Regions from separate parts of the Mesorhizobium sp. ESP-6-2 genome, predicted to be linked through region 1. Evidence: predicted binding sites of a transcription regulator. Region 1 holds the regulator's gene; each other region holds the start of a gene.
The links. Region 1 encodes LexA, which represses DNA repair genes until DNA is damaged. Its sites were predicted from a motif close to TGTTCNNNNTGTGTTCNG; they were not measured.
Positions count from the first base shown of each region.

Region 2: a site for LexA is predicted at 7,153-7,170, ahead of LB532_RS00880 (helicase-related protein). Genes of this name have one in related genera too.
Region 3: a site for LexA is predicted at 7,366-7,383, ahead of LB532_RS02825 (ImuA family protein). Genes of this name have one in related genera too.

Region 1 covers NZ_JAIUGT010000009.1:118,405-128,435, reverse strand. The annotation lists gene kynU (kynureninase) at 1-1,001, opposite strand, end outside; gene LB532_RS22505 (TetR/AcrR family transcriptional regulator) at 1,004-1,675, opposite strand; gene lexA (transcriptional repressor LexA) at 2,141-2,881, shown strand; gene LB532_RS22495 (ComEC/Rec2 family competence protein) at 2,875-5,325, opposite strand; gene gltX (glutamate--tRNA ligase) at 5,429-6,853, shown strand; gene gltA (citrate synthase) at 7,037-8,365, shown strand; gene lpxB (lipid-A-disaccharide synthase) at 8,432-9,610, opposite strand; gene LB532_RS22475 (LpxI family protein) at 9,603-10,031, opposite strand, start outside.
Region 2 covers NZ_JAIUGT010000001.1:167,612-177,642, reverse strand. The annotation lists gene LB532_RS00905 (ABC transporter permease subunit) at 93-773, shown strand; gene LB532_RS00900 (amino acid ABC transporter ATP-binding protein) at 770-1,561, shown strand; gene LB532_RS00895 (CarD family transcriptional regulator) at 1,748-2,329, opposite strand; gene fdxA (ferredoxin FdxA) at 2,697-3,035, opposite strand; gene LB532_RS00885 (RNA-binding S4 domain-containing protein) at 3,243-3,638, opposite strand; gene LB532_RS00880 (helicase-related protein) at 3,653-6,985, opposite strand; gene phbB (acetoacetyl-CoA reductase) at 7,703-8,428, opposite strand; gene LB532_RS00870 (acetyl-CoA C-acetyltransferase) at 8,548-9,732, opposite strand; gene LB532_RS00865 (hypothetical protein) at 9,713-9,910, shown strand; gene phaR (polyhydroxyalkanoate synthesis repressor PhaR) at 10,028-10,031, shown strand, end outside.
Region 3 covers NZ_JAIUGT010000001.1:571,571-581,601, reverse strand. The annotation lists gene lpdA (dihydrolipoyl dehydrogenase) at 1-313, shown strand, start outside; gene LB532_RS02880 (hypothetical protein) at 544-1,467, opposite strand; gene leuD (3-isopropylmalate dehydratase small subunit) at 1,537-2,142, opposite strand; gene LB532_RS02870 (GNAT family N-acetyltransferase) at 2,296-2,715, shown strand; gene LB532_RS02865 (ArsR/SmtB family transcription factor) at 2,807-3,121, shown strand; gene LB532_RS02860 (SRPBCC family protein) at 3,118-3,564, shown strand; gene LB532_RS02855 (SRPBCC domain-containing protein) at 3,606-4,109, shown strand; gene LB532_RS02850 (NAD(P)/FAD-dependent oxidoreductase) at 4,171-5,337, opposite strand; gene LB532_RS02840 (HpcH/HpaI aldolase/citrate lyase family protein) at 5,551-6,447, shown strand; gene LB532_RS02835 (DUF1737 domain-containing protein) at 6,503-6,709, shown strand; gene LB532_RS02830 (metallopeptidase family protein) at 6,729-7,151, opposite strand; gene LB532_RS02825 (ImuA family protein) at 7,407-8,477, shown strand; gene LB532_RS02820 (DUF6504 family protein) at 8,419-9,894, shown strand; gene LB532_RS02815 (error-prone DNA polymerase) at 9,891-10,031, shown strand, end outside.

The DNA of each region.
Region 1 (10,031 bases):
GGACTTTCGAGTTCGAGGCCGTAGGCGCCGCATTTTGCCTCGACGAGCTGGATGAACAGATCGGTCAATGCGATGCTCTTCCTGCGCACCTCTGCCATGTCGACGTCGTTCCAGACATCGAGCGCCCCTTTGAGCGCGCGCATCGACAGCACAGGCTGCGTGCCGCAGAGAAACCGGCGAATGCCGGTGCCGGCAGCAAAACCCTGTTCGAAGGCGAATGGCCGCGCATGGCCCCACCAGCCGCTGAGCGGCTGGCGGACATCGCCATGGTGGCGCTCGGCCGCGTAAATGAAGGCCGGGGCACCCGGGCCGCCATTGAGATATTTGTAGGTGCAGCCGACGGCGAAATCGGCGTTCGAACGGTCGAGCTCGACGAGCAAGGCGCCGGCGGTATGGCAGAGATCCCAGACGATCAGCGCGCCGGCTTCATGCGCCCTGCGCGTCAGCGCGACCATGTCGCGCAGCTGCCCGGATTTGTAGTTGACGTGGTTGACCAGGATGACCGCAACCCGCTCGTCGATCAGTTCTTCTATGGACGGCGCATCGACACCCTCGAGCCGCAGCACCGTGCCCGGCCGTGTCGAGGCAACGCCCTCGGCCATATAGAGATCGGTCGGAAAGCTGTCCCCCTCGGCGACGACGACCGACCTGTCCGGCCGCATCCCGAGTGCCGCATGCAGCACCTTGTAGATGTTGATCGAGGTGGTATCGCAGACCACCGTCTGGCCGGCGGCGGCCCCGATCAGGCGCCCGAGCTGGTCGCCGAGTTCGACCGGCATGTCGAACCAGCCGGCGGTGTTCCAGGCGCGGATCAGATCCTGCGCCCACTCCTGCGTGGCGGCCTTCTGCAGCTCGCCGAACACGGCGGGGGAAGCGGCGCCCAGCGAATTGCCGTCGAGATAGATCACCCCTTGAGGCAAGGTGAAGCGGTCACGCATGGCACGCAGCGGATCCGCGGTGTCCATTGCCTCGATCGCTGCGAGATCGGGAATTTTGCTCATGGTCACGATGTTCCTCGGTGAGAAGAGCGCCCCGGAAACGGGCCGGCTGTTTTGCCGCCGGGGCAAGGGCTGGCCGCATAGAGGCGCAAGAACAGGGTGAACGCCCGGTTCGATCTTTGCTCGATTTCCGGCCGAGGCAACTCCTCGAGCACCCCGACGATCCGGCGAACCTGGAGATCGCCGATCAAAAGACTGATGTAGATGTCGGCGGCTTCGACAGGATCGTCACAGGCGATCAGGCCGGCCCGACTTGCGGTTCGAAGCAGGTCGCCGACAAGCGGCATTATGGTATTGCGGCCGAATTGCGCGATCGATTGGCCCAGCGTGCCTGTATCGTTGACGTCGCCGGCTGCGGCGCGATTGAGCGCCACCGCCTTGTCGCCCGTCACAAGGGTCAGCAGGACTGGCCCGAGCGAATTCAGGGTTTCGAGTGGATCGCGCGCTTGGTGAAGAGCGTCCTCCAGCAGCTTCCTTGCTTCTCCCGCATTGGCTTCGATCAAGGATCGAAACAGGACCTGCTTGTTGCCGTACCAGTTGTAAAGGGTTTCGTTCGAGGCCGATGCCCGCTTGGCGATGGCAAGCAGGGAGGCGCTTTTGTAGCCGGTTTCCCGGAGCACCGCATAGGCGGCCTCCTCTATCCGTTCGCGTCGCGCGGCCTGCTTCGGCGTGGTCATTGGTGTTCCTCTTCGAAAACCGTACATTATTATACGGTTTAGTCAAGCGAACGGGAAGCAAGGAGCGAACGAACGCAGCCCGTCGCGTCCGGTGATGTCTGGCCACTTTCCGGCAGGAAGTTGGCATTTTGGTTTCGTTTCGTTCACGAGCCGCGGAGATTTTGATCCGCCCCGAAAGGCAGCCGGCACCTGCCGGTCACACAGTTTTCAGGCTTGTACCAAGAGTGGAGATCGGCCGGGCCACAGGCCATTAACCAAAATAGTTTCAAAGAGCCTGAGAGCGCATTGACGACGGATCGCGTTGGCAGGATGCTGGCTGCGGGAGGGCGTTTCGTTTCCGCCGCCTTAACAAATTCATTAAACTTTAAATGGTTGCGGAACACAACTGGAACAGATAGTGTTTGTTCTGGGTTTGTTTTCTGATTCTGGTTCCAGACCCTTCGTGCAATGCCTTTGGGGGCCGCCATGCTCACGCGCAAGCAACATGAACTCTTGATGTTCATCCATGAACGGCTGAAGGAAAGCGGCATTCCGCCGTCCTTCGACGAGATGAAGGAAGCGCTGGACCTCGCCTCCAAGTCGGGAATTCATCGGCTGATCACAGCGTTGGAGGAGCGCGGCTTTATTCGCCGCCTGCCCAACCGGGCGCGCGCACTGGAGGTGCTGCGCCTGCCGGACTCGATCGCGCCGGGTCTTAACGCGGCAAAGAAGTTCTCCCCGAGCGTCATCCAGGGCAGCCTCGGACAGGGCAGCCCTAGCCGGCAGATCAAGCCGGCGACGTCTTCGCGTCTGCCCGCTGCCGGCAATGACGACGACGCGGTTTCAGCGGTGTCGATCCCGGTCATGGGCCGTATCGCTGCGGGCGTGCCGATCGACGCTATCCAACATCAGACGCATTCCATTTCGGTGCCGCCGGACATGATCATGGGCGGCGAGCACTATGCGCTGGAGGTCAAGGGCGATTCGATGATCGAGGCCGGCATCTTCGACGGCGATACGGTCATCATCCGCAACGCCGACACCGCAAGTCCCGGCGAGATTGTCGTGGCCCTGGTCGACGAGGAGGAAGCGACGCTGAAGCGCTTCCGTCGCAAGGGCGCCTCGATTGCGCTTGAGGCCGCCAATCCGGCCTATGAAACACGTATTTTCGGACCGGACAGGGTCAAGGTGCAAGGCAAGCTGGTCGGACTGATCAGGCGCTACTGAGCGGGTTCGGCGGTGGGCTTTTCGGGTTTACGGTAAGGCGGCAGTCCCCTTGCCTCACGTGAAAATTTTCGCTGTTCGTGCCAGGGCCGATATGGCCTGTCGACGGCAAAGCTGACCTGGGCCGGTGCCGTCGCCGATTGCTGGTCGAAGAATACGGCGGCACTTCCCTTGCGAGCGAGCTGCCGCTTGGTGATGACGAGAACCAGCGGATTGTGGCAGGGGTCGTAGCCCCCGGGGTCGTTGATGACGATCAGATCCGCATAGGCGCAGGCCCTCCAGGCATCCTTGCGATCCTCCACCTGCGCAATGATCGCCCCGGAGGGATGCCGGGCCATGCACAGGCCGGTGAAACAATAGAAAGGCGCTCCCGCCGGAAGTTGCGCGGGATCGAAGATGTCGAACTGTCCGTCTCCGCTGCCGAACAGCTCCGGCGCAACGATGGTTTCGGATTTCAGCGCGCGTTTCCAGTTGTCGACCGTGAATTCGTTCGGGCGCGCCCGGTTGATCGCGAGCTCGCCGCCGCCGATCGGCAGCGCCACCAAGCGGGCATCCTCCGAAATCAGCACGTCCGGCGTGCGCGTGTCCGAGACGGTCAACAGGCCGGCGAGCGCGAAGGGAAGTGCCGCCAGCCGCAGCCATGTCGTGGCCATCGTCGCGATGACCAGGGCGATCGCCACCAGAAGAACGGATTGCTGCGAAATCAACCCGACCGCGTCGACCGGCGAGCGTTGCGAGATCCATCCCGATATGGCGATCATCGCGGTCAGTCCCTTGCCCATCAGATAAAGCGATGGTCCATCGAACCCGAACGGCATCAGCAGCGCACTGGCAACCGCAAGAAACATCACGACGGAAACGATCGGCATGACTGCAAGATTGGCGAACAGGCTGAGCGGCGACACGCGCTGGAAATGCCAGATGGCGAAAAGCGCCGTGGCGCTTCCCGCGATGATCGAGGTCATTGCCAGCCCACCTGTCGCCAGCAGCAGTTTTCGCGTCAGGAGGCCGGGCAAGGTCCGTTGCGGCGGCGGGGTCCGCGCTTTGTCGGCTTTGCGATCCGACCAGCCGGCATAGGCGCCGACCAGGGCCGCGGTGGCGGCAAACGACATCTGGAAGCTCGGCCCTACCACCTCGTGCGGCGACACCACGATGACGGCGATCGCCGAAATCGCCAGGTTGCGCATGGTGAGTGCCGCACGATCGAACAGCACGGCGATCAGCATCACCGCCAGCATGATGAAACTCCGTTCGGCGGCAACGACGACGCCTGAAATGACGAGATAGGCAGCGATCGAGAAAAGGGCGGCTGCGGCCGCGTATTTCTTGACCGGCCGACGGGAAGAGAAGTTCGGGAACAAGGCGAAGCCGCCGCGCAGCAGACCCATGACTGTGCCGGCGACCAGCGCCATGTGCAGCCCGGAGATGGAAATGATGTGATAGATGCCGGTGCGTCGCATCGCTTCGTTGATCTCGTCGGGAATACCTGCACGCACACCCACGATCAGCGCCGCGGCGATCTCGCCCTCGGCGCCGCCGATGCTGCCTCTGATATGGTCGGCAATGGTTTCGCGAGCGCTCTCGATCGCGGCTGAAAGGCCAGCCAACAGCGGCCTGTCATCGGCCGAGACGATTTTGGGGTTGCCGAGAAAGAAGCCGCTGGCGCCGATGCCGGCGAAGTAGCTGTCGAAGGAAAAGTCATAGCTGTCCGGCCGCACCGGTCCGGTTGGCGGCAACAGCCTGGCATAGCCGGTCACGAGGGACCCGGCGGTCACTTCAGCCGGCACCTTGCGCGCCGAAAGGCGAACGCGCTCCGGCGCGTAGCGCAGTTTCGGCCGCGCGGTCGATGTCACGTCGATGGTCAGCCGGATGCGGCCGGTCTCCATCTGGTCGACCGAAACGACGCGGCCGGTCACTTGCGTGGAGATTTCCGAGCCCAGCATCCGCGTTCCCGCCCGCCAAGTCTCGACTTTGCCGGCGAGCATGCCGAGCGCGCACAACAGCGCCGCCATGAAGCACAGGTGCGTTTTCGGCCATGAGCGCGAAACGAGCGCGCACAGTGCCATCAGGATCGCGACCGCGACGGGCTTGGCAAAGCCCGGCTCCGCCGCCAACGAAAAATAGGCAATCGATCCGCACGCCAGGAACACCGGGACGAGCAGGAAGGCTATGCCCCGATCGAGTTCGAGCTCGGCGGCTCTGGCCACGCCGTTGCGCAGGCGAGGCCATGAAGCACGACCGAACTCCCGGCGCAGGCGCGAGGCCGCGCGGACAGCAGGGACGCCAGGCGGCGCGGAAACATCCGGCGGCATCGACTTGCCGGGCTGCTGTAAGGGCGACGGCGCCAGCGGCAATGAGGCCGGCGCGGGCATGACAAAGAGAGAGCGTTCGCTGACGCCGGTAACGACGTCCTCGCCTTCCTCCGCGCCCCGGCCCGCTCCAGCCATCGGGTCTGCCCCTTGCGCCCTCGACACCCTATGCTACATGAACGCGCGACGCGCGAAAGTGCGCGTGATCCGCACCTCGCTCCAGACGTTTCCCGAGAGTTGTATGTCCGACAAGGTTGTCACCCGTTTTGCCCCCTCGCCCACCGGCTACCTGCACATTGGCGGCGCGCGTACGGCGCTCTTCAACTGGCTCTACGCCAGGCACACCGGCGGTACTATGCTGCTGCGCATCGAGGACACCGACCGCGAGCGCTCCACCGATGCGGCAACGGCCGCCATCCTGGACGGCCTTTCCTGGCTCGGTCTTGGCTGGGACGGCGAGGCCGTCTCGCAATTCGAGCGCGCGCCGCGCCATCGCGAGGTGGCCGAGGAGCTGGTGCGCATGGGCAAGGCCTATTACAGCTACGAGACTCCTGCCGAGCTTGAGGCCATGCGCGAGGCGGCCAGGGCCAAGGGCCTGCCGCCGCGCTATGACGGAAGCTGGCGTGACCGCGACCCTTCGCAGGCGCCTCCTGGCGTCAAGGGCGCGATCCGCATCAAGGCGCCGACCAAGGGCGAGACGGTGGTGCATGACCGTGTCCAGGGCGACGTGCGCTTTCCCAACAAGGATCTGGACGACTTCATCATCCTGCGCTCGGATGGCAACCCGACCTACATGCATGCCGTCGTCGTCGACGACCACGACATGGGCGTCACCCACATCATCCGCGGCGACGACCACCTGACCAATGCCGCCCGCCAGACCGTGATCTACAACGCCATGGGCTGGGATGTGCCTTCAATGTCGCACATACCGCTGATCCACGGCGCCGACGGCGCCAAGCTGTCGAAGCGGCACGGCGCGCTGGGCGTGGAGGCCTACCGCGCCATGGGCTACCTGCCCGAAGCGCTGCTGAACTATCTGGCTCGGCTCGGCTGGAGCCACGGCGACGACGAGATCATGTCGATCCAGGACATGATCGCCTGGTTCGACATCGGCGACGTGAACAAGGGCGCCGCCCGCTTCGATTTCGCCAAGCTCGAGGCGCTGAACGGCGTCCATATGCGCCGCATGGACGATGCCGAGCTGTTCGACATCTTCATCGCCACCCTGCCCTATCTCGAGGGCGGCCCGGCAATGGCCGCACGCCTCGACGACAGGAACAGGGCGCAGTTGCTGGCAGCGTTGCCGGGGCTGAAGGAGCGCGCCAAGACGCTGGTCGAGCTTGTCGACGGCGCCGCCTTCCTGTTTGCCGCGCGGCCGTTGCCGATCGACGAGAAGGCAGCCCTGCTGCTCAATGACGATGCGCGCAAGGTTCTGCGTGGCGCTTACGACGCCCTCGAGGCGGTTTCAGGCGACTGGACGGCGGCCTCGGCTGAAGCCGCGATCCGCGACTATGCGACGGCCGGCGGCCACAAGCTCGGCGCCGTCGCCCAGCCCTTGCGCGCCGCCTTGACCGGCAAGAGCACCTCGCCCGGCGTGTTCGACGTTCTCGCCGTGCTTGGTCGCGAGGAGAGCCTGGCGCGCATCGCGGATCAAATCGATTAGGAGCAATCTGGCCCAAGAAGATTGGCATTGAAAGGCGCGTTTCGCAGTGCAACATTGGGCCTTGGCCCAATCTGGCACGCACCCCCTAAAATGCGGTCGCGAAATACGCGCATTCGGTGACTTCGACGTGTCGCTTTGCAGAATTTGCCTTTGCCGGCATGAGGAAACAAGAAGGAGTTTGCAATGACCGAAGCTGCGACAAGACGGGAACTGGGCGGCAAGACCCAGGAAGCCACGGCAAAGCTGGAATTCGCCGGCAAGACGCACGAATTCAAGGTGCGAAGCGGTTCGGTCGGGCCTGACGTCATCGATATCGCCACGCTCTACAGCACCACCGGCGCCTTCACCTACGATCCCGGCTTCACGTCGACGGCAAGCTGCGAGTCCGAGATCACCTTCATCGATGGCGACGCCGGCATCCTCCTGCATCGCGGCTATCCGATCGACCAGTTGGCCGAACATGGCGACTTCCTGGAAGTCTGCTATCTCCTGCTCTATGGCGAACTTCCGACCAAGGCGCAGAAGGACGATTTCGACTACCGCGTGACGCGCCACACCATGGTGCATGAGCAGATGTCGCGCTTCTTCACCGGCTTCCGCCGCGATGCGCATCCGATGGCGGTGATGTGCGGCGTGGTTGGTGCGCTGTCGGCCTTCTACCACGACTCCACCGACATATCCGACCCGTACCAGCGCATGGTGGCGTCGATGCGGCTGATCGCCAAGATGCCGACGATCGCGGCCATGGCCTACAAATACCATATCGGCCAGCCCTTCATTTACCCGAAGAACGAGCTGAATTTCGCCGCCAACTTCCTGCATATGTGCTTTGCCGTGCCGTGCGAGGAATACAAGATCAACCCGGTCTTGGCCCGCGCCATGGAACGCATCTTTATCCTGCACGCCGACCACGAGCAGAACGCCTCGACTTCGACCGTGCGGCTCGCCGGCTCGTCGGGCGCCAATCCGTTTGCCTGCATCGCCGCCGGCATCGCCTGCCTGTGGGGTCCGGCGCATGGCGGCGCCAACGAAGCGGCGCTGAACATGCTGGGCGAGATCGGCCATGTCGATCACATTCCCGAATTCATCGCCCGCGCCAAGGACAAGGACGATCCGTTCCGGCTGATGGGTTTTGGCCACCGTGTGTACAAGAACTACGATCCGCGCGCCAAGATCATGCAGAAGACCGCGCACGAAGTGCTGGGCGAACTCGGCATCAAGGACGATCCGCTGCTCGACATCGCCATGGAACTGGAGAAGATCGCGCTCACCGATCCATACTTCATCGAGAAGAAGCTCTATCCCAATGTCGACTTCTACTCCGGCATCACGCTGAAGGCGTTGGGCTTCCCCACCACCATGTTCACCGTGCTGTTCGCGGTCGCCCGTACCGTCGGCTGGATCGCGCAGTGGAAGGAGATGATCGAGGATCCGCGCCAGAAGATCGGTCGCCCCCGCCAGCTCTACACCGGCGCGCCGGAGCGAGATTACGTGCCGATCGCGAAGCGGTAAGATAAGGCAGTAGTGAGTAGTCAGTAGTCAGTAGGGAAAAGAGCGGCATTTCCTACTCACTACTCACTACTCACTACTCACTCTTTTGATGTACCCCATCACCACCTGCGCGGCGATGTCGCCTGACGGCTTGGCGGTTGTCATGCGACGCGCGATCTCGGCGAACCCGTCCTTCTGCCATCTGCGCATGCCTGTGTCGGCGAACAGCGCTTCGAGCTGGCGGGCCAGATTGTTCGGCTTGACATACTCGTTGTAGAATTCCGGGATCAGTGCCCGGTCCGATATCAGATTGGGCAGCAGCGCCGACCAGACCGAAACGAGATATGGCGCCACGATGCGCGCAACAGGGTCCAGCCGATAGCAGGAGATCATCGGCACATCGGACAGCGCCAATTCAAGCGAAACCGTGCCGGACGCGATCAGCGCCGCGTCGGCCTTGCCGAAGGCCTGCCACTTTCGCTCAGCGTCGAGGATGATCTCTGGTTTCTCGTCCCAGCGAGCGACCGCGGAGCGCACGACATCGGCAACATGCGGCACGGTCGGCAACATCAGCCGCAGGCGATGCCCGCGTGCCCGCAGCATCGACACGGTCTCCCCAAACGGCTCGAGCAGCCGCCGCACCTCGCTGCGTCGCGAGCCGGGCAGGACGAGCAGCGTCTTCAGGCGATCCGGCGAAAGGTCCCGCGGTTGGGCCTGCGTCCTGGCCGCCGAGAGCACGCCCGTGTCATGGGTGAGACGATGTCCGACATAGGTGCCTGGTGGTCCGCCGAGCCTGCCTAGCTCCTTCACCTCGAACGGCAGGATGCAGAGGATGTGGTCGACATAGGGCTTCATCGCCACCGCCCTGCCCGGCCGCCATGCCCAGACGCTGGGGCAGACATAGTGGATGATCGGGATGGACGGGTTGGCCGCGCGCACTTTCCTGGCCACGCGCAGCGAAAAGTCGGGACTGTCGATGGTTATGAGGCAGTCGGGCTTCTCATCCGCGACCATCCTGGCCAGCTGGCCGATCCGCCGCATCAGCCTTGGCAGGTCGCGCAGGATGGCACTGAAGCCCATGAGCGCGATCTCGCCGGCGTCGAACGGCGAGACCAGCCCGAGCGCCTGCAGATGGCGGCCGCCGAGACCGACGAGCTGCACCTCCCGGCCCGTCGACTGCTTGATCGAACGCACAATGTCGGCGCCAAGCAGGTCGCCGGATTCCTCGCCGGCCACGATTGCGATCTTCAGGGCCTTGTCAGCCATGCGCCGGCTCCGCCGCTGGCAGCCCGACGATGAACAGGCCGAGCGCGTTCGCCCGCGACAGCGTGGCGGGTCCCTCCAGGATCAGCGAGCGCCCCGCTTCGACGGCAATGCCAGCAAGCCCCGCCGCATGGGCTGCTTCCACGGTCTGCGGCCCGATCGACGGCAGGTCGGCCCGCAGCTCCTGGCCGGGTTTGGCGCATTTGACCAGCACCCCGCGGGTCTTTCCGGCAAGCCTGCCATGGCCACGCAGCGCGCGCGCTCTTTCGAGCAGGCCGCTCGTGCCCTCAATGCCTTCCAGCGCGATCGCCCGGCCTCCGATCGCGATCGCCGCCTGCCCGATATCGAGCGCGCCGATGGCCTTGGCGGCCAGCCTGGCCGCCTCGATGTCACGCCAGTCCGATTGCTTTGGTTTCGCCGTGGT
Region 2 (10,031 bases), on a different contig from region 1:
TGGCGGCCCGCGCGACATCGCCCGGCGGCGGACCGTTTTGACGGCCCGCCGCCTTTCGCGTGATATACGGCAGTCGCAAGAAGGAGCCTTTTGTGCCGCACTGGCTGCAACTCATGCTGGAATCGCTGCCTTCGCTGCTGTGGGCGGCGTTGATCTTCACCGTACCGCTGACGCTCCTGTCCTTTGTGCTTGGCTTGAGCGTCGGTCTCGGAACCGCGCTGATCCGGCTCTTCGGGCCAATGCCCCTGGTCGCGGTGGCGCGTTTCTACGTCTGGATATTCCGCGGCACGCCGCTCCTGGTGCAGCTGTTCCTGATCTTCTACGGCCTGCCCTCGGTCGGCATCCTGCTTGACGCGTTTCCCGCGGCGTTGATCGGCTTCACGCTCAATATCGGCGCCTACTCGTCGGAAATCGTTCGCGCGGCGATAGGCGCGGTGCCAAAGGGGCAATGGGAGGCGGCCTATTCGATCGGCATGACCTGGAGCCAGGCGATGCGCCGCACCATCCTGCCGCAGGCCGGGCGCGTGGCGGTGCCGCCGCTCTCCAACACCTTCATCTCGCTAGTCAAGGACACGTCGCTGGCCGCCGCCATCACCGTGCCGGAAATGTTCCAGGCTGCGCAGCGCATCGTCGCCACCACCTATGAGCCGCTGATCCTCTATGTCGAGGCGGCGATCCTCTATCTGGCGATGAGTTCGGTGCTGTCGGCCTTGCAGACGCGGCTGGAGGCGCGGCTCAACCGCTATGGCGGCTTCCTGGAGGCGCGCTCGTGATCGACCTTGCCAACATCGAAAAGCGCTTCGGCGACAATCTCGTGCTGAAGGGCGTGACGGTTGCCATTGCCGAAGACAGCGTCACCGCGCTGGTCGGTCCTTCGGGTGGTGGCAAAAGTACGCTGCTGCGCTGCATCAACCTGCTTGAGATCCCAACCTCGGGCACAGTGCGTATCGGCGATCAGGCGCTGGAGTTCCATCCGGGAGCGAAGGTGGCGGCCCGGGACATTCAGCGGCTGCGGCTGCAGACCGGCATGGTGTTCCAGAACTTCCAGCTGTTCCCGCACCGCACCGCGATCGAGAACGTCATGGAAGGGCTGGTGACGGTGCTGAAGTGGCCCCAGGCACGGGCGCGCGAACGGGCGCTCGCGCTGCTGGAAAAGGTCGGCATGGCGCACAAGGTCGATGCCTGGCCGGCAACGCTGTCGGGCGGCCAGCAGCAGCGGGTAGCGATCGCCCGGGCGCTGGCGCCGTCGCCAAAGGTGCTTTTATGCGACGAGCCGACCTCCGCGCTCGACCCGGAACTGGCGCAGGAAGTCGTCGACGTGCTCGGCCGGCTCGCCAGCGAGGGGACGACGATGGTGATGGCCACGCACGATCTGCGGCTTGCTTCAAAGATCGCTCGCGAGGTGGTGTTCCTCGACGCCGGCATTGTCGTCGAAAAGGGCCCCGCGGCGGTGCTGTTCGGCAATCCGGAGCGCGAACGGACAAGGCGATTCATCGCGACGCTAAAGCAGGAAATGGCGGAGAAGGAGGGTGGGGGAGAAGGCGGTAATTTCTCGTCGTAGGCCTGCGCTGCCCTTGCCCCCCGCCGGGCATTTCTCCTCGTGAGCCGGCCGTCAGCCACGGTGTTTCTATTTCGATGGACGGCGATTGCACGCCGAGGGGCGTGCACCAACTTTCCAAATATTGCCTGCAAACAAAAAACCCGGCGCAAGGCCGGGTTTTCAAAAACTCAAAAGGCGCAGGGCACCTCAGGCAGCTTCTTCCTGCTCGGCTTCCTCATTGTCGGCCTTGGCGCCGCGCTTAGGGCCCTTGTTGAGATTGACCTCGATCAAACGCACGGCTTCGGTTTCCGACATGCGGTTGACCGCGGCGATCTCACGGGCCATGCGATCGAGCGCGGCCTCGTAGAGCTGGCGTTCGGAATAGGATTGCTCCGGCTGGTTGTCGGCACGGTAGAGGTCGCGAACAACTTCCGAGATCGAGATCAGGTCGCCGGAATTGATCTTGGCATCATATTCCTGCGCGCGACGCGACCACATGGTGCGCTTGACGCGGGCGCGGCCCTGCACGACCTTCAGTGCGCGCTCGACATAATCCTCTTCCGACAGCTTGCGCATGCCGATCGAGGTTGCCTTGGCGACCGGCACCTTGAGGCGCATCTTGTCCTTCTGGAAATCGATGACGAACAGTTCCAGCTTGTGCCCGGCCACTTCCTGCTCGTCGATCGAGACGATCTGGCCGACACCATGCGCCGGATAAACGATGTACTCGCCGGTCTTGAAACCGTGACGTGCAGCGGTGGACTTCTTCTGCGGGGTGATCGTTGCCATTACGCCCTGAACTCCTTGTTGTGGGCCGGCGGCGGTGCCGGCTGAACTCGCGCGATCGGGTTACCGATCATTAGCCGCACAACAGATGAACCCACCGGAAAAGCCGGGACCGGCAAACCGCACGATTGCGATCGCCTGGCCCAGATCGCTCTGGTCCGATATGGGATTTTCACCTTTCAGTGATTTGGGGCGTTAGCGCCATAAATCGACGTTGTGTCACCGGCATGTTTCGCTCATGTAACACAAAAAGTCGGAAGAATCAAGGTTTTGCTGCATAAGCGAAGGCCACAGGTTCACGCCGCCTGTCAAGGCGGTTAATAGGCCGTACCTCTTACGCCGCGTCATACCGGTTGAAACGGCAACGCTGTCAGTCGCCTTCTCCGGGTTCAGCCGAGAAATATTTCTCGAACTTGCCGGCCTCGCCATCGAAGGCCTTGGCGTCGGCCGGCGGCTCCTTCTTGGCGGTGATATTAGGCCATTTCTCGGCGTATTCGGTGTTTATCTGCAGCCATTTGTCGAGGCCCGACTCAGTATCGGGCTTGATCGCGTCGGCGGGGCATTCCGGTTCGCAGACACCGCAGTCGATGCACTCGTCGGGATGGATGACGAGCATGTTCTCGCCCTCGTAGAAACAGTCGACCGGACAGACCTCGATGCAGTCCATATATTTGCATTTGATGCAATTGTCGGTCACGACATAGGTCATCGATCTGCTCCGGGACGTCCCGTTTTTGTTGGCTTTTTCCGTGAGGTAACGCCTTTGGCGCTCGCTTGCAAGGGCGGCCATTCCGGCCATGCCGGCATTGCCGGAATGGAATTCCAACGGGTCGGCAATGGCGGGCATCGGTCATGTGCTCGGACCGTTGTGTCGGCGGCGTGGAGGAACATACATGCTCTCTCCGTGCATCGGCGGTCAGTCGTCGCCAAGCAAACGGTCGGTCTCGCGGCGCTCCTTCTTCGTCGGGCGGCCGCTTCCGGCCTCGCGCAGCCCTGGGATCGCGTCGGGAGGCGCCTCGCCCGTCGGCGCGGCAGGCGGCGACATGTCTTCGTAGAGCGTGCGTGCCTCCACGGCGGGGCCGCGCCGGCTTCCCGCATCGAGCACCTTCCAGATGAAGATGCGCCGCTCCAGCGTGATGGTCAGGACGTCGCCAGGCTTGACCAGGTCGGAGGCCTGCGCTGCTTTGTCGCGATTGATGCGCACCCGGCCGGCCACTACCAGTTTGACGGCCAGCGAGCGCGATTTCACCGCGCGCGAGAAGAACAGCCATTTGTCGATGCGCTGGCGGTCGGTGGCCATCGGGGCGACCATCGGATCCTGTGCGGCTACTTCTTCAGCTGGTCGCGCAAAGCGGCGAGCTTGGCGAAGGGAGAGTCGGGATCGAAGCGCGCCGGGCGCTCCTCGCGCGGTTTTGCCTGGAACGAGGGTTTGCCACCCTGCGGGCCGCCCTTGCCTTCCGGCCTGCCGCCCGGCCGGCCTTCACGGCGGTCAGAACGCTCGCCCTGCGGCTTGCTCTCCCGCCGTTCCCCGCCTTCGCCTTGCGGCCTGGGCTTGAACTTCGAGCGATCGAAACGCGGCTGGCCGGCGCCATCGCGGCGCCCTTCATGAGCGGGCCGGGTGCCGGGCTGGCCGCCAGCGGCATCCGCCGGGGCATCGGAGCGCGCCGCCTGGCCGTTGCGCGGCCGGGCGCGGTTCTCGTGGTGACGGTGACGAGGCCGCTGGTCGAAGCGGCCCTGCCGCCACAACAGGATCGGCTTAGGCTCTTCGGCTTCCGCGGCGGGCACGCCGGCTTCATCCTGTCCCTGTTGGGGAGCGTCGGCGCTGTCACCCCCCTCGCTTCGCTCCGCGACCTCCCCCGTCGAGGGGGAGGTGAGAGCGTCGGCGCTTTCGGCGGCAGGAGTTTCAAGCACGGCTTCTGCTACAGGCGCAACCCCTTCCGTAGCTTCGGCTGGAGCTTCGGGTTGTTCTTCCGCAACAGACTTGGCCGCTTCCGCAATGGGTTCAGCAGGAATTTCGATGGCGGTCTGGGCAGTCGCGGTTTCCGGATATTCCGCCGATGTCTCCGCAGGCGTATCCGTCGCAGCCGCCTCCGCCGCCTTGGCCCGCTCGGCGCGCGCGGTCTCTTCCGCTGCCAGCTTGGCCGCCACGGCTTCCCGGGCGGCATTGTCCTGCGCTTCCAGCCGTGCCTTGATTTCGGCCGCCGGCTTCGGCTCGGCACGATAGCCAAGACCTTTCAGGATTTCTTCCATGTCATCGGCCGTGGCGCCGAGAATCGACATCATCGGCGGCGTCACCATGAAAGACTGGCCGTCATAGGCGCCATCCGGACGCTGGCCGAGGCCGGGCTTCCAGTTGGTCGCCGGGCGGATCAGGTCGGCCAGCCGTTCCAGAATGTCGATGCGCACGGCGCGGCGGCCGAGATTGCGGTAGCCGGCAAGCTTGTAGAAGGCCTTGTCGAAAGCCGGATCGATGACCACCGAGGTGCGGCCCGATGCCAGCGCATGGACGACGTCGCCGAAGCCGGGCTTGTCCTTGCCGTCGTTTTTCAGCGCCCACAGCAACGTCACCAATCCCGCGGGCGCCGGCTTGATCAGCGCCGGCACGAAGACATGATAGGCGCCGAAGCGCACGCCCAGCCGGCGCAATGCCGCGCGGCCTTCCTGGTCGAGCGACTTCATCTCCTCGGCGATGTCGCGGCGATTGATAAGGCCGAAATTCTCGACCAGCTGGAAGGCAATGCCGCGGCCGATACCCGATATCTGCTCGGCATTCTTTAAATCGACCAGCGGCTTCAGCAGGGATTCGATCTGAAAATTGACGAAGCGCTCGGCGCGCGCCGCGACCTTGTCACGCGCTGGGCCGGTCAGTTGTTCGTCGGCCAAAAGCACCAGGCGAGGCTTCAGCGCGTCCTCGCCGGCCACCAGCGTGCCGATCGGCGCACCGATCCAGCGCAGCGTGCCGTCGGAGCCGAGCGCGATGTCCCCATTGGCGCAGGCGCCGAAGCGTTCGGCGCGTGCCTCGAACTCCGCCGCCAGCGCCTTCTGGGCGGCCGCGCGCACGGCCTTGGCGTCTTCGCCGCCAGCGCTCTGATCGGCGGTGAAACGGAACCCCTGCAACTCGCCGACATGGTGGCCTTCGACGAGGACGGTTCCGGTTGGGCTTATTTCGGCTTCAGGCATGGTATTTTCTCTAAGGCGCCGCATGAGGACGGAAGTCCTGCGGTCTACGAAGCGTTTCGTCAACCGCTCATGCAGCGCATCCGACAATCTGTCTTCGATTTCGCGCGTCTTTTCCTGCCAGTGTGCCTGATCGGCCAGCCAGCCGGGCCGGTTCGACACGAATGTCCAGGTGCGGATCTGGGCAATGCGGTGCGAGAGCGTATCGATGTCACCCTCGGTGGTGTCGGCGCGGCGCACCTGCTCGGCCATGTAATTCTCGTCGACATGGCCATGCCTGGCGAGGTCCATGTAGATCGACGCAATGAGGTCGGCGTGCTGGGCCGGGGCTATCTTGCGGTAGTCGGGAAGCGCGCAGGCCTCCCACAGCAGCGCGACGCGCCTTGCGTCGGTGGCGAGCGCCCTGATGTCCTCGTCACGCGAGAGGTGCTCAAGCGCCTGCGCATCGACTGCCGGCAGCGCGCGGGTCAGGCCCTCCACCGGGGCATTGGTCTCAATCGAGCGCTTCAGCGCGTCGAGGCTGGCGAAATTGAAACGCGCTGTGCGCCATTGCAGAACCTTCACCGGGTCGAAGTCGTGGCTTTCGATCTTCTTGACCAATTCCTCGTCCAGCGGGTCGACCTGGCCGGTGACGCCAAAGGTGCCGTCGCGCAGGTGCCGGCCGGCGCGCCCGGCGATCTGGCCGAGTTCGGCCGCCGTCAGGTTGCGATACTGGTAGCCGTCGAACTTGCGGTTCTGGGCGAAGGCGACATGGTCGAGATCGAGGTTAAGGCCCATGCCGATGGCATCGGTGGCGACGAGATAGTCGACGTCGCCCGACTGAAACAGCGCCACCTGGGCGTTGCGGGTGCGGGGCGAGAGCGCGCCAAGCACGACGGCCGCACCGCCCTGCTGGCGGCGGATCAGTTCGGCGATGGCATAGACCTCGTCGGCGGAGAAGGCGACGATCGCTGTGCGCCGCGGCAGGCGGGTCAGCTTCTTCGAACCGGCATAGGCCAGATGCGACAGCCGCGGCCGCGTCACCACCGAGACGCCTTTCAACAGGCGCTGCAAGATGCCGTGCATGGTGGCGGCGCCGAGCAGCAGCGTCTCCTGGCGGCCGCGCAGGTGCAGGATGCGGTCGGTGAAGATATGGCCGCGCTCGAGATCACCGGCAAGCTGCACCTCGTCGATGGCGACGAAGGCGGCATCGGTCTCGCGCGGCATGGCTTCGACGGTACAGACCGAATATCTGGCGTCTGGCGGCTGGATCTTCTCCTCGCCGGTGATGAGCGCCACCTTGTGGGCACCGACCTTTTCGCAGACGCGGGTATAGACCTCTCGCGCCAAGAGCCTGAGCGGTAGGCCGATGATGCCGCTTTCATGCGCCACCATTCGCTCGATGGCGAGGTGGGTCTTGCCTGTGTTGGTCGGCCCAAGCACGGCAGTCACGTCGCGACCCGACAGGATCAGCGGCTCGGTGGGTTTCGGATGGATGTTCATCGGCTCGGAAATAAGGCTTTCTGGCCTCTCATTGTCGGGAGCACGCCTCGGTCGGCGCGTATGACAGGCGACACATAGGGATTTCAGGCGCGAAGCGAAAGCGGAATGTTCCGCCGTCGGTTCGAAGCCGCCTCCGTCAAGCTTCGGTTCGGCTGCTGATTAAGGGTTGGAACGAGTCTGGAACGAATCGGCGACGAATCGCTGACTCACTCGGATTCAGGTTTTGTTCACGGCTAGATGTGGAGTTTTGGCTGATGATCCTTACCACATGCTGAATCACGGAATTGGCCCGATTCATGCTAGGCGAGAGCGCCGTTAACTTTTGCCGGCAAGGCCGCGCGGCAGCCCGCCTTGCTTCATCCAAGCTTATGAAATTGTTGATCTTTCTTAACAGAATTAACGGTTTGACAGGCGATTGCGGCTGCTCTCGTTAACGTTTCGGCCAAACATGGAACGAAAGGGCGACGAATCGGCGACGTCGGGATTTTCCCTGTTTGTTCACGACAAGATGTAGTGTTGCGCACAGGTTTTCCACCGACAATGCACAGCTTGTCCATGCAGTTTTGCACAATACCCGCTGGCGCCATTAACCTTTACGTGCCGGATTGGAACAGCAGACCGACAGCCATCATCGGACGGCGTCACGGACATGCCAAGCGGATGGCGAACGAGCCCTCCTTCAAATCGGCACCGGGAAGCCGGCAGCCCGGCGAGACCTCAGGCGAAGTACTGGCCGCCATTGGCGGTGATGGTCGATCCCGTGATGAAACCGGCGTCCTCGGAGGCGAGGAAGACGACGCAACGCGCGATCTCCTCCGGCTCGCCGAGGCGCCCGACCGGGATTTGCGGGATGATGCGTTCGTTGAGCACCTTCTCGTCGATCGCCCGGACCATTTCGGTGGCGATGTAGCCTGGGCAGATGATGTTGACGGTGATGCCCGCGCGGGCTCCTTCCTGGGCCAGAGCCTTCGAGAAACCGATGTCGCCGGCCTTGGCCGCGGAGTAGTTGACCTGGCCGGCCTGGCCCTTCTGGCCATTGATGGAGGAGATGGTGATGACGCGGCCGAACTTGCGGTCGCGCATGCCGCTCCACAGCGGATGCGTCATGTTGAAAACGCCGGAGAGATTGGTGTCGATGACCTCCTTCCATTGCTCGCGCGTTAGCTTGTGGAACATGGCGTCGCGCGTGATGCCGGCATTGTTGACCAGCACCGCGACCGGGCCTAGATCGGCCTCGACTTGCTTGATGCCGGCGGCGCAGGCGTCGTAGTCGGCGACCGACCATTTGTAGGTCTTGATGCCGGTTGTGGCCGTGAATTTGCTCGCCGCCTCATCATTGCCGGCGTAGTTGGCGGCAACCGAATAGCCGGCTTCCTTCAGCGCCATCGATATTGCCGCGCCGATGCCGCGCGATCCGCCCGTGACGATTGCAACCTTGGTCATGCGCTCCCTCCCTTTGGTTGGGAGAGTGAACAGGGAGCAGCGAATAACGAGTAGGGATCAGATATCCCGTTGCGCCGACGCCGTTCTTCCCTGTTCGCTACTCCCCATTTACTTCTCTTTTAGAGCGCTTCGACGCACATGGCGACGCCCATGCCGCCGCCGATGCACAGGGTGGCGAGACCCTTCTTGGCACCTCTTCGGCGCATCTCGTGGAGCAGCGTGTTGAAAATGCGCGCGCCAGAGGCGCCGATCGGATGACCGATGGCGATGGCGCCGCCATTGACGTTAACGATCGAGGGATCCCAGCCCATGTCCTTGTTGACCGCGCAGGCCTGCGCGGCGAAAGCCTCGTTGGCCTCGATCAGGTCGAGATCGCCGACCGACCAGCCGGCCTTTTCCAGCGCTTTTCGCGAGGCGGGAATCGGACCGGTGCCCATGATCGCGGGGTCAACGCCCGCGGTCGCCCAGGAGACGATGCGCGCCAGCGGGGTGATGCCCCGCCTGGCAGCTTCCGCTTCGCTCATCAAAAGCGCGCCGGCGGCGCCGTCGTTGATGCCGGAGGCATTGGCGGCGGTCACAGTGCCGTCCTTGTCGAAGGCTGGCTTCAGTTTGGTCATGGCATCCAGCGTCGCGCCATGGCGGATGTATTCGTCCTGGTCGACAATTGTATCGCCCTTCTTGCCCTTGATGGTGAAGGCGACGATCTCGTCCTTGAACCGGCCCGCCTTCTGCGCGGCCTCGGCCTTGTTCTGCGAGGCCAGCGCGAACTGGTCCTGATCTTCGCGGGTGATCTGGAACTGACGCGCGACGTTCTCGGCGGTGTTGCCCATGTGATAGCCATTGAAGGCATCCCACAGCCCATCCCTGATCATGGTGTCGATCATCTTGTAGTCGCCCATCTTGACGCCAGCGCGCAGATGCTGGGCGTGCGGTGACAGCGACATCGATTCCTGACCGCCGGCGACGATCACCTTGGCATCGCCGGCGGCGATCTGCTGCATGCCAAGCGCAATCGCACGCAGGCCCGAACCGCACACCTGGTTGAGGCCCCAGGCGGTGGTCTCCCTGGGCAGCCCGGCGAGGATCGAAGCCTGGCGGGCGGGGTTCTGCCCCTGGGCCGCGGTCAGCACCTGGCCAAGAATGACCTCGTCGACCTCGGCCGCCTCGACGCCGGCGCGCGACAACAATTCCCTTACGACGACGGCGCCAAGCTCGTGCGCCGGGGTGGCGGCGAAAGCGCCGTTGAAGGAACCGACCGGTGTGCGCGCCGCGCTGGCGACGACGATGGCATTGGAAACGGGCATTCTGTTCTCCAAACTTCAAGCTGATGTTCTGTGGTTGAAGACTTTTCTTGCCCTTTCCAAATCGCGAGTCAAACCGGAAATCGGCAGGGCACCCATGCGTCGCAGGCAAGCTGCGCATGGCCGCGACATCAAGCTGTCCGCTGCTGCGCAGCATATTTCACCGGCCATGCAGCGATAATTAATCCCGCACTGCACAAACTGCTTGGAATTGTGACGCTTTTGCGCATATCCTTTGAACGGGCGCAATCGTTACCGGCGGCTTACTCAGGCGCGCCGGTGTCCGGGGAGGATGCAGATGG
Region 3 (10,031 bases), on a different contig from region 1:
GCCCGAAGAGGCCAAGGCGCTCGGCGGCGAAATCAAGATCGGGATGTTTCCCTTCGCCGCCAATGGCCGCGCGATGACCAGGCTTGGCGAGGATGGCTTTGTCCGCGTCGTCGCCCGCGCGGACAATCATCTGGTGCTGGGCATCCAGGCGGTCGGCCAAAGCGTGTCGGAACTGTCGACGGCCTTCGGCCTGGCGCTCGAAATGGGCGCGCGGCTGGAGGACATCGCCGGCACCATCCATGCCCATCCGACACAGGGCGAAGGCTTCCAGGAAGCGGCCCTGAAGGCGCTGGGACACGCGCTGCATATTTAGAAGAGGATGGAGCCGCCCTTTTCTTCGTCATCCTAGGGCGGAGCTGAAGCGAAGCGGAAGCGCAGACCCTAGGATCCATGCCGTTCCTTCCGAGAGCGACTACGGTGCGGAATAGTCTTCTACCCTGCCAAAAGGACCCTTCTGACCGCTACGCACCTCGGCTGAGGTCACGGCATGGATCCTCGGGTCAAGCCCGAGGATGACGAAGGCGAGGTGGCGACCTGAGAGAGTTAATTCGCCGCGCTCATCGCCTTGTCGAGCGCTTGCTTCACGTCGGCCGGCCAGTCCTTTGCCGGCGGCCATGCATCCGGCTGGCCGTTCTCGCCGCGGCGAGCGAAATAGAGCTTGTGCTGGCCCGGGTCGACCGCCATGAAGCCGTCATTGCCGCCGCAATCGTGCGGCACGCAGCCGCTGGCGTAGAAGGCGCCGGACGCGGTCTTTTCAGTGCCGCCGCCGACCAGCAGGCTGGTCGCCATGTCGGGCATGTCCCTGCCGAGCAGCGCCTCGGCCGCCTTGTAGACGGCCTCATTGTGGAAGGCATCGATGATGTTGTCGTATTTCGACGGATCAATGTCCTTCCAGTCGGTGCCGGGTTCGGGCATGTAGGTCAAATTGCCGGAGATCGTCAGCCCCGATGTCGGCGACCACTGCAATGCCGGTTTCGAATCGCCGGGCAGGAGATAAGGCACGAAATAGATGGCGCTGTCGGAGACGGCCGTGGGCGGCGCGCCGCACTCGTCCTGCTCGACGGTGGTGCTCTGGATCTCCGCGCCTTCCGGTTTCCAGACGATCACCGTCGCCGGCCCGCACTGATTGCCGCCGTCGCCGACGTCGAACAGCGCCACCTTGACGCCGCCGACCTCGACGATCTTGTCGAAGAAGACGTCGTAATTGCTGGCCAGCTGCTTGCCGTCATAGGCAAGCACCTTCTCGCCATACTGTTCCTGCTGGGTGATGGTGAACTGGCCGCCCTCGAACGGGACCGGCGCCTGTTTGTCGTCGTCGGAAACGTCGGCGGCTCCCTGGTCTGTGGCCGGCGTCTCGCTTGCCGCCGGTGGCTGCGCCTCTGGCGTCTCGGCCTGCGCATGCGCGCCGGCCATCGTCGCCACGGTCATGGCCAGGGCGCAGGCGCTGGCAAGAAGCGGGCGTGTCATGACTGTTCCTCCTTCAGCCGCCGCAAACCCGGCCAGCGACGGCCGGGCCGATGTCGTCAGCCGCGCCACTCAGGCCCAGGGGCGCAGCTCGGCGTTCTTCTTCTCGAACGAAGCGATGGCGCCGGCCTTCTCCATGGTCAGGCCGATATCGTCGAGGCCGTTCAGCAGGCAATGGCGCTTGAAGTCATCGAGGTCAAACTTGACCACGCCGCCGTCGGGCCCGCGAATCTCCTTGGCCTCGAGGTCGATCGACAAGGTGGCGTTGGAGCCGCGCGAAGCGTCGTCCATCAGCTTGTCGAGATCCTCGGGGCTGACGGTTATGGGCAGCACGCCGTTCTTGAAGCAGTTGTTGTAGAAGATGTCGGCGAAAGAGGTCGAGATGACACAGCGTATGCCGAAATCGAGCAGCGCCCACGGCGCGTGCTCGCGCGAGGAGCCGCAGCCGAAATTGTCGCCGGCGACAAGGATCTGCGCCTTGCGGTAGGCCGGCTTGTTGAGCACGAAATCCGGATTCTCCGAACCGTCGTCCCTGTAGCGCATCTCGGCGAACAGGCCGCTGCCGAGCCCGGTGCGCTTGATCGTCTTGAGATAATCCTTGGGGATGATCATGTCGGTGTCGACATTGACGATCGGCATGGGCGCGGCGACGCCGGTGAGCTTGGTGAATTTTTCCATGGTCTTTGCCCGTCTTCCTGGCATTGCGGGGGATTGCTGGCGCCCGGTTTACACAAAGCCGGCGACAAATAAAAGGCAGGTGTTCGCGCGCGTCGGCACGGGTGCCGCACAAACGGCTTCGAATTCGCGGCCCGATGGTGCAGTCTGGCTGTGATGGCTGAAAAAATCCTCTATGCCCGCGAACCCGCGCTCGACGTCGCCGAATTCCGCCGCGTGCTGGTGGACTCCGGCCTTGGCGAGATCCGTCCCGTCGATGATGCCGACAGGCTGCGGGCGATGCTGTCGGGCGCCAATCTGGTGCTGACCGCGCGGCTGGATATCGAAGGCAAGCCGCTGGTCGGCGTCATCAGGGCCGTGACGGACTTCTCCTGGGTCTGCTACATCTCCGATCTCGCCGTTTCCGGATCGGCGCAGGGGCTCGGCATCGGCAAGGGACTGATGGACGAGGCGCGGCGGCAGCTCGGCCCGTCCGTCGCCATCAGCCTGGTTTCCGTGCCCGACGCCGTCGGCTTCTACGAACGCATCGGCATGATGCGCATGGCCGACGCCTTCTGGTTCTCCCGCACGCGCTGACATTTTTTTCCTGTGGCCGGATCCAGCAGCCGTTGGCATGACATGTCGCGCTTGACACGCAACCAAATGGTTGCATATTAAAGCCATGAGCATGGACGCCGTCTTTCGCGCTTTGGCCGACCCGACCCGCCGGCAATTGCTGGACAGCCTTCATGACAGGAACGGGCAGACGCTGAACGGGCTGTGCGCTGAGATGGATATGACGCGCCAGGCGGTGACCAAGCACCTGGCGATCCTAGAGGAGGCAAACCTCGTCACCACAATCCGCAAGGGGCGCGAGAAGGAGCACTACCTCAACCCGGTTCCGATCAACGAGATCGCCGAGCGCTGGATCGGCAAATTCGAGCGGGGGCGGCTCTCTGCCCTCAGCGATCTGAAGAGACGCCTCGAAAGGGAAGATCGATGAGCAATGCCTTCGTTTATGTGACCTACATCCGCACCACGCCCGAGAAGCTTTGGGAAGCGCTGACCGATCCGGAATTTCACGAGCAATATTTTCTCGGCGCCCGCATGCAGAGCGACTGGAGAAAGGGCTCGGCGTGGAAGATGGTCTATGCCGACGGTCGGGTGACCGATAGCGGCGAGATCCTCGAGATCGATCCGCCAAGGCGCCTGGTGATCAAATGGCGCAATGAGTTCATGCCGGACGTGAAGGCCGATGGCTACACCACCTGCACCTTTGTCATCGAGCAGGAGGGCGACATGATGAAGCTAGCCATCACCCACGCGGCCGACGGCCCGCACAAGCTGCTGGAGCATGTCGGCAAGGGCTGGCCGCTCGTCCTGTCGAGCCTGAAAAGCCTGCTCGAAACCGGGCGGGGCCTATCGCGGCCGGCGTCGAAAGGCTGAAAAAATCGTTTCCGAGCCGAAATAATCCTCCGGAGGCATCGATGTTGCTTGTCCCAATGCCAACGTCAACCGTGCAGAGCATGACCAATGGCGAGACCGTGATGGCCCAGGCCGAGATCGGCGCGCCGGCCGAGCGCGTTTTCCGCGCGCTGATCACCGACGAGGTCGAACAATGGTGGGGATCCGCCGACACCTGTCGGATGGTAAAATGGTCGGCAGACCTTCGCGCCGGCGGCCGATGGACTGTCACGGTCCGTGGAGCCGACGGCAGCGAGCTGCCGGCCAACGGGGAATTCCTCGATATCGAGGTGCCGCGCCGGATCGTGCAGACAAGGGCCTATGCCTGGGATCATCCGACGCTTGGCCGCCGGCAAACGACGGTCGCCTGGCTGCTGGAACCAACCGCCGCGGGCACGCGCCTCACCATCTGCCATGGCGGCTTTGCCGGACTGAGCGAAGCGGCAGCCGAACATGCCGAGGGCTGGGGACGCGTGCTGAGCTGGCTACAGGCGTATTTGGGTGCGGGAAGCCGAGTGGCGGGTTAGCCGACTGGTGGCGGTGCAGACCCCCCTTGATGTCAGCGTCAAAGAGGACCCTAAACTCGCCTCAAATCACATTCAATTCGCGGAACGCCCGCCCCTCGGCCACGCGTTCGTAGCCAAAGGGCGAGCAATCGACCGTGCGGTAGCCGCCATGGACGATCAGCTCGGCCAGCGCCTTGCCGACGGCGGGCGCCTGCTGCAGGCCGTGGCCGGAAAAGCCGTTGGCGAAGAGGAAATTGCCGACTTCGGGATGCGGGCCGATCACCGCGTTCTGGTCGAGCGTGTTGTAGTCGTAATGACCGGCCCAGGCGCGCGTCGGCTTGATTGCCTCGAAGGCCGGGATGCGGGTCGCCAGCACCGGCCAGATCACCTCTTCGAACAGCGGCCAGTCGACGTCGAAATCGGCGGCATCGGCCGGGCCGTCGCCCTCTTCCGGCTCGGCGCCGCCGGTGAGATAGACCGAGCCTTCCGGCCTGACATAGATGCCGGAGGGATCGACCAGCAGCGGCATGTCGGAATATTTCTCACGCGCCTCGAAGACGAACACGTTGCGCTTGCGCGGCTCGACCGGCAGCGCCAGCCCGGCGAGTGCGGCGACCTTACCGGCATTCGGCCCTGCGGCATTGATGAGGATGCCCGCCTCGAGCCGTTCGCCATTGTCGAGGCTGACGCCGGTAACGCGGGCACCCTGCCGCTCGATGCCGGTGACCGAAGCGTTGATGAAGTCGATCTTCTTCTCCCGCAACGCCTTGCGGAACAGCGTCAGCATGGCATGCGCGTCGAACCAGCCCTCGCCGCTGCGGCCATAGGCGCCGGCGGTGATGCCCTCGGCCGACAGCCAAGGGAAACGGCGCACGAGCTGTTCGGCGTCCTCCAGCAAAATGTCGGCGCCTTCGGCAAGCTGTGCCTCGTGGTTGGCCCTGAGGATCGGCAGCCCGGCCTCGCCGGCGAGAATAAGATAGCCGCCCTCGCGAAAACCGATGTCGGCGTCGGCGCCGAATTCTTCCTTCAGCCGACGGAACAGTTTCAGCGTGAATTGCGACAGGCGGATGTTTTCCGGAATCGAGAATTGCTGGCGGATCGAGGCCATGGATAGCGTCGTCGCCGCATGGGAAAATTGCGGGTCGCGCTCGACCAGCGCGATCCTGCCGGAAAAGCCCTCCTCGCGCAGATAATAGGCGATCGAGGAGCCGACGATGGCTCCGCCGATGATGACAATGTCGTAGCGCACTTTTTTCTCCGATCGCTGCCGGCGTCCTTACGCGACCGGCAAAACAATCTCGAAGCGCGTGCCGCGCTCGGAGTCAACCGGCCTGATCGTGCCATCCTGCGCTTTCAGGAGGGCCAGCACGATGCCGAGCCCCATGTCGGTAGCGCCGGTAGAGCGCCGCGCGATGCCGCCTGCTCCCTTGCCTCAACCCGCGGCAGGCGGCATAGATTTGGCATGACGACCGATCCCTACCGCCCGCGCCGCTCGGTGCTCTATGTCCCCGCCTCGAACGACAAGGCGCTGGCCAAGATGGCGCAGCTTGTCTGCGACACCGTCATCATCGACCTGGAGGATGCCGTCGCCCCGGCCGACAAGGCCGTGGCGCGCGAAAGACTGGCCGGCATCTTCAGCAGTCGTCCTGATACCAACCATAGTGGCCGGCGCTGCGAGATGGTGGTGCGCATCAATGCGCTCTCGAGTGAATGGGGTGGCGCCGACCTGCTGGCGGCGGCCAAGGCGGAGCCGGACGGCATCCTGCTGGCCAAGGTCGACACGCCCCGCGACGTGCTCGAGGCCGGTGACGTGCTCGACGACAATTCCGTTCCCGACAGCGTGAAACTATGGGCGATGATCGAGACACCCAAGGCCGTGCTCAATGTCGGCGCCATCGCCGAACTTGGCCGCGATCCTGCCTCACGGCTTGATTGTTTCGTTGCCGGAACGAATGACCTGACCAAGGACACCGGCATTCTGGCGACGCCGGACCGGCGTTATCTCCTGCCGTGGCTGATGCAGATGGTGCTGGCGGCGCGTGCCGGCGACCTCGATATCGTCGACGGGGTCTTCAACGATTTTCGCGCGCTCGATGCTTTCAGCCGCGAATGCACGGAAGCGGCCGCCATGGGCTTCGACGGCAAGACGCTCATCCATCCCGCCCAGATCGAGGCGGCGAACCGCGCCTTTGCGCCATCGGCGGAGGCGGTGGCCAAGGCCCGCGCAGTGAAGCAGGCCTTTGCGCTTCCGGAAAACACCGGCAAGAACGTGATTGCGCTGGAGGGAAGGATGGTCGAACGGCTGCACCTTGCGCAGGCCGAAAAACTGCTGGCGAAGACGGCGGCCGTCGGCGCATGATGTGCCGTGTTGGATTGCCGATCGCGGGCGATGGACTGACGACAGGAATTGAATGATGAAACTCTACCGCTTTCTCACCGCTCCGGACGACGCCAGCTTCTGTCACAAGGTGACGGCGGCGCTGAACAAGGGCTGGCACCTGTTCGGCTCGCCCACCTACGCCTACGACAAGAAGACCAAGACCATGCGCTGCGGCCAGGCCGTGGTGAAGGATGTCGAGGGCCAGGAATACGGGCCGGACACCAAGCTCAGCGACTGGTAGGCGAAAGCGCTGAAGGGGCCTACTCGGCTGCCTCTTCGATCTTCTCCATATCGTCGTCCGACAGGCCAAAATGGTGGCCGATCTCGTGGATGAGCACATGGGTGACGATGTCGCCCAAGGTCTCCTCGTTCTCGGCCCAGTAGTCGAGGATGGCGCGGCGGTAGAGCGTGATGCGGTTCGGGCCTTCGCCGGTCTGCGGGTTCCAGCGCTCGGCAATGCCGCGTCCCTCGAACAGGCCGAGCAGGTCGAAGGGGGTTTCCAGCGACAGGTCGTCCATGATCTCGTCGGTGGGGAATTCGGCGATCTGGATGACGATCTCGCCGGTCAGCTTGCGAAAATCCTCGGGCAGATGGGCGTAGGCCTCTAGCGCCAGGAACTCTATCTCGTCCATCGACGGCGAAAGCTGGTCGTGCCAAATGCGGGTCTTGTAGATGCGGGCCATGCTTTGTCCTTTGATCCCGGCATATAGGCTTTCGCGCCACAATCGGCAAATGACGCGGCGGCCAACCCCGGGGAATTGCTTACGGCGCCGGGGAGCCGTTTCGCATGGCTTGCGGCGCTGACCGGCTTTGCCGACCCGCGTTGAACCTTCTTATTGAAGAGGAATAAATTCCCCATGAGTCTGCTTGACTCTTCGGGTCGCCTCTGGAATCAATAGGAACATAACAGGAACAATTGTGAGTGGAAGCTGACCGTCATGGCGATGACCGCCGTGGCGCGGGAGACTGTTTTTGCCCTGCGCCGCCAGATCTCGAAAATCGAGGGAACGCTGCCCGAGCGCCTGCAGGCGCCGGCCGGCGCGGCTTCCGGCGCCGGCATGGCCGACGCGGACCGCACCGTGGTCCGGCGCGGCATCGCCGTGGCCAGGCCGGATGCTTTCCTGCGCACCGGCATCGGCCGTCTCGATGCCGCCCTCGGTGGCGATTGGGGCGGCAATTTGGGCGGCGGCCTGCCGAAAGCGGCCTTGAGCGAAATCCATGGCGTCGAGACCCGCGATGCCGGCGCCGTCGCCGGCTTCGCCCTGTCGCTCGCCAGCCTGATCCTCAAGCCCAGCCTGATCCTCAAGCAAGGGCCGCGATCGCCGGTGCTGTGGATCGGCACCCAGGAGGTTTTTCGCGAGGCGGGCTTTCCCTATGCCCGGGGCCTCCACGCCGCCTTCGGCATCGAGCCGGAGCAATTGCTGTTTTCCGAGGCGCCACGGCTCGCCGATGCGCTGTGGGTCGCCGAGGAGGCGGCCCGCATGACGGCGCTCGCCGCCGTCATCCTTGAAGTCCGCGGCAATCCGCAGCGGCTGGACCTGACCGCGACGCGCCGGCTGCACGCCCGCGCGCAGAGCGCCGGCCGACCGGTCTTCCTGCTGCGGCAGGCGGCCGAACCCGAACCGACGGCGGCGCCCGTCCGCCTCATCGTCTCGGCGGCGCCGGCAGGGCCGCGCGACACGGTGGCCGGGCCGCTTGCCGGCTCGATCGGCCGCCCCGCCTTCACCATCAGCATCGGCAAGAGCCGCACGGCCCTGCCAGGACAATTCATATTGGAGTGGAACCCCGATGAACGCATATTCGATGAAAGAAGGATTGGGGAAAGAAGGGCCGGGGAAGAACGAGCAAAGAATCCTGTCCCTGTGGTTTCCCTATCTCGCGGCCGAACGGATCCTGCGGCAGCGCCTGGGGCGGTCCTGGCGTTCCCGGCCGTCGGATCACCGGCCGCTGGTGATCAGCCATCGCGACAGCAACGCGCAGCGCATCTTAGCCCTCGACGAGCGGGCTGAGGCGCTGCATCTGAAGCCCGGCATGGGCATCGCCGATGCGCGCGCCATGCATCCGTCGATCGACATAATGGAGGCCGATGCCGAAGCCGACCGGCGCCTGCTCGAAGGCCTTGCCGACTGGTGCGACCGCTATACCCCGCTGGTGGCGCTCGACGGGACCGACGGCCTGTTCCTCGACGTCACCGGCTGCACCCATCTTTTCGGCGGCGAACGCACCATGCTGGACGAGATCCTGTCGCGCTTCTTCCATCAGGGCTTCGACGTCCGCGCCGGGCTTGCCGCGACGCCCGGCGCCGCCTGGGCGGCGGCGCGGTTCTGCGGCGACCGCATCGTTGCCGGCGGCGAGGAGGAAGCGCTTCTGGCGCCCTTGCCGTTGGCGGCGCTGCGTATCGCGCCGGAAACCCGCGCCAGCCTGGAAAGCGTGGGCCTGCGCACGGCGGGCGCGGTCCTGGCCGCGCCGCGCGCGCCGCTCGCCCGCCGCTTCGGCGCCTCCCTGCTCTTGCGCCTCGACCAGGCGCTCGGCCGTCTCGACGAAGCGGTGTCGCCGCGCCTGCCCGTCGCGCCGCTTTCGGTCGAACGCCATTTGGCCGAGCCCGTCACGCTGACAGAGGACATAGAACGGCTGGTGGGCATGCTGGCGACGACCCTGAAGATCGACCTCGAGCGGCGCGGCGAAGGCGCGAGAAGCCTGGCGCTGCTCTTGTTCCGCGTCGACGGCGCCGTCAGCCGCATCGCGCTCGGCACGTCGCGGCCGATGCGCGAACCCCGGCTGATCCAGAAATTGTTCCATGAGCGGCTGGCCGCCCTCGAGCAGCATATCGATGCCGGCTATGGCTTCGACCTGGTGCGGCTCTCGGTGCTGGCGGCGGCGGCCTTCGACATGCCGCAGGCCGACCTGACAGGCGAAACGACCGACGACGGCGCCGATATCGCGCTGTTCGCCGACCGCATCCGCGCCCGGCTCGGCGAGGGAGCGGTTCTCAAGCCGGTCGCCGTGGAAAGCCATCTGCCCGAGCGTGCCGTCGTCACCATCCCCTTCACGGAAACCCCGCGCCGCACCACGCCGCCGAAGAAACCGGACAGGATTGAGGCGCCGATGACCATCTTCCCGCCGGAGCGGCCGATCCGGCTTTTCCGCTCGCCCGAGCCGATCGAGGTGCCGGCCACCGAAATGCCCGAGGGACCGCCGCTGAATTTCCGCTGGCGGCGCGCGCTCTACCGGGTCACCCGGGCAGAAGGGCCCGAACGCATCGCGCCGGAATGGTGGCGTGAATTTTCGAGCGACGAGGCGGCGTCGACACGTGACTATTTCCGCATCGAGGATGCCGACGGCCGCCGCTACTGGCTCTACCGGCAAGGTCTCTATGGCGGCTCTGAAATCCCGCCGCGCTGGTTCCTGCACGGGGTCTTCGCATGAACGCGCTGACCGCCATTCCCTATGCGGAATTCGGCATCCAGTCGAATTTCTCCTTCCTGCGCGGCGCCTCCAAGCCGGAAGAGCTGGTGGTCGCGGCCAAGCTCATGGGGTTCTCCGCGATCGGGCTCGCCGACCGC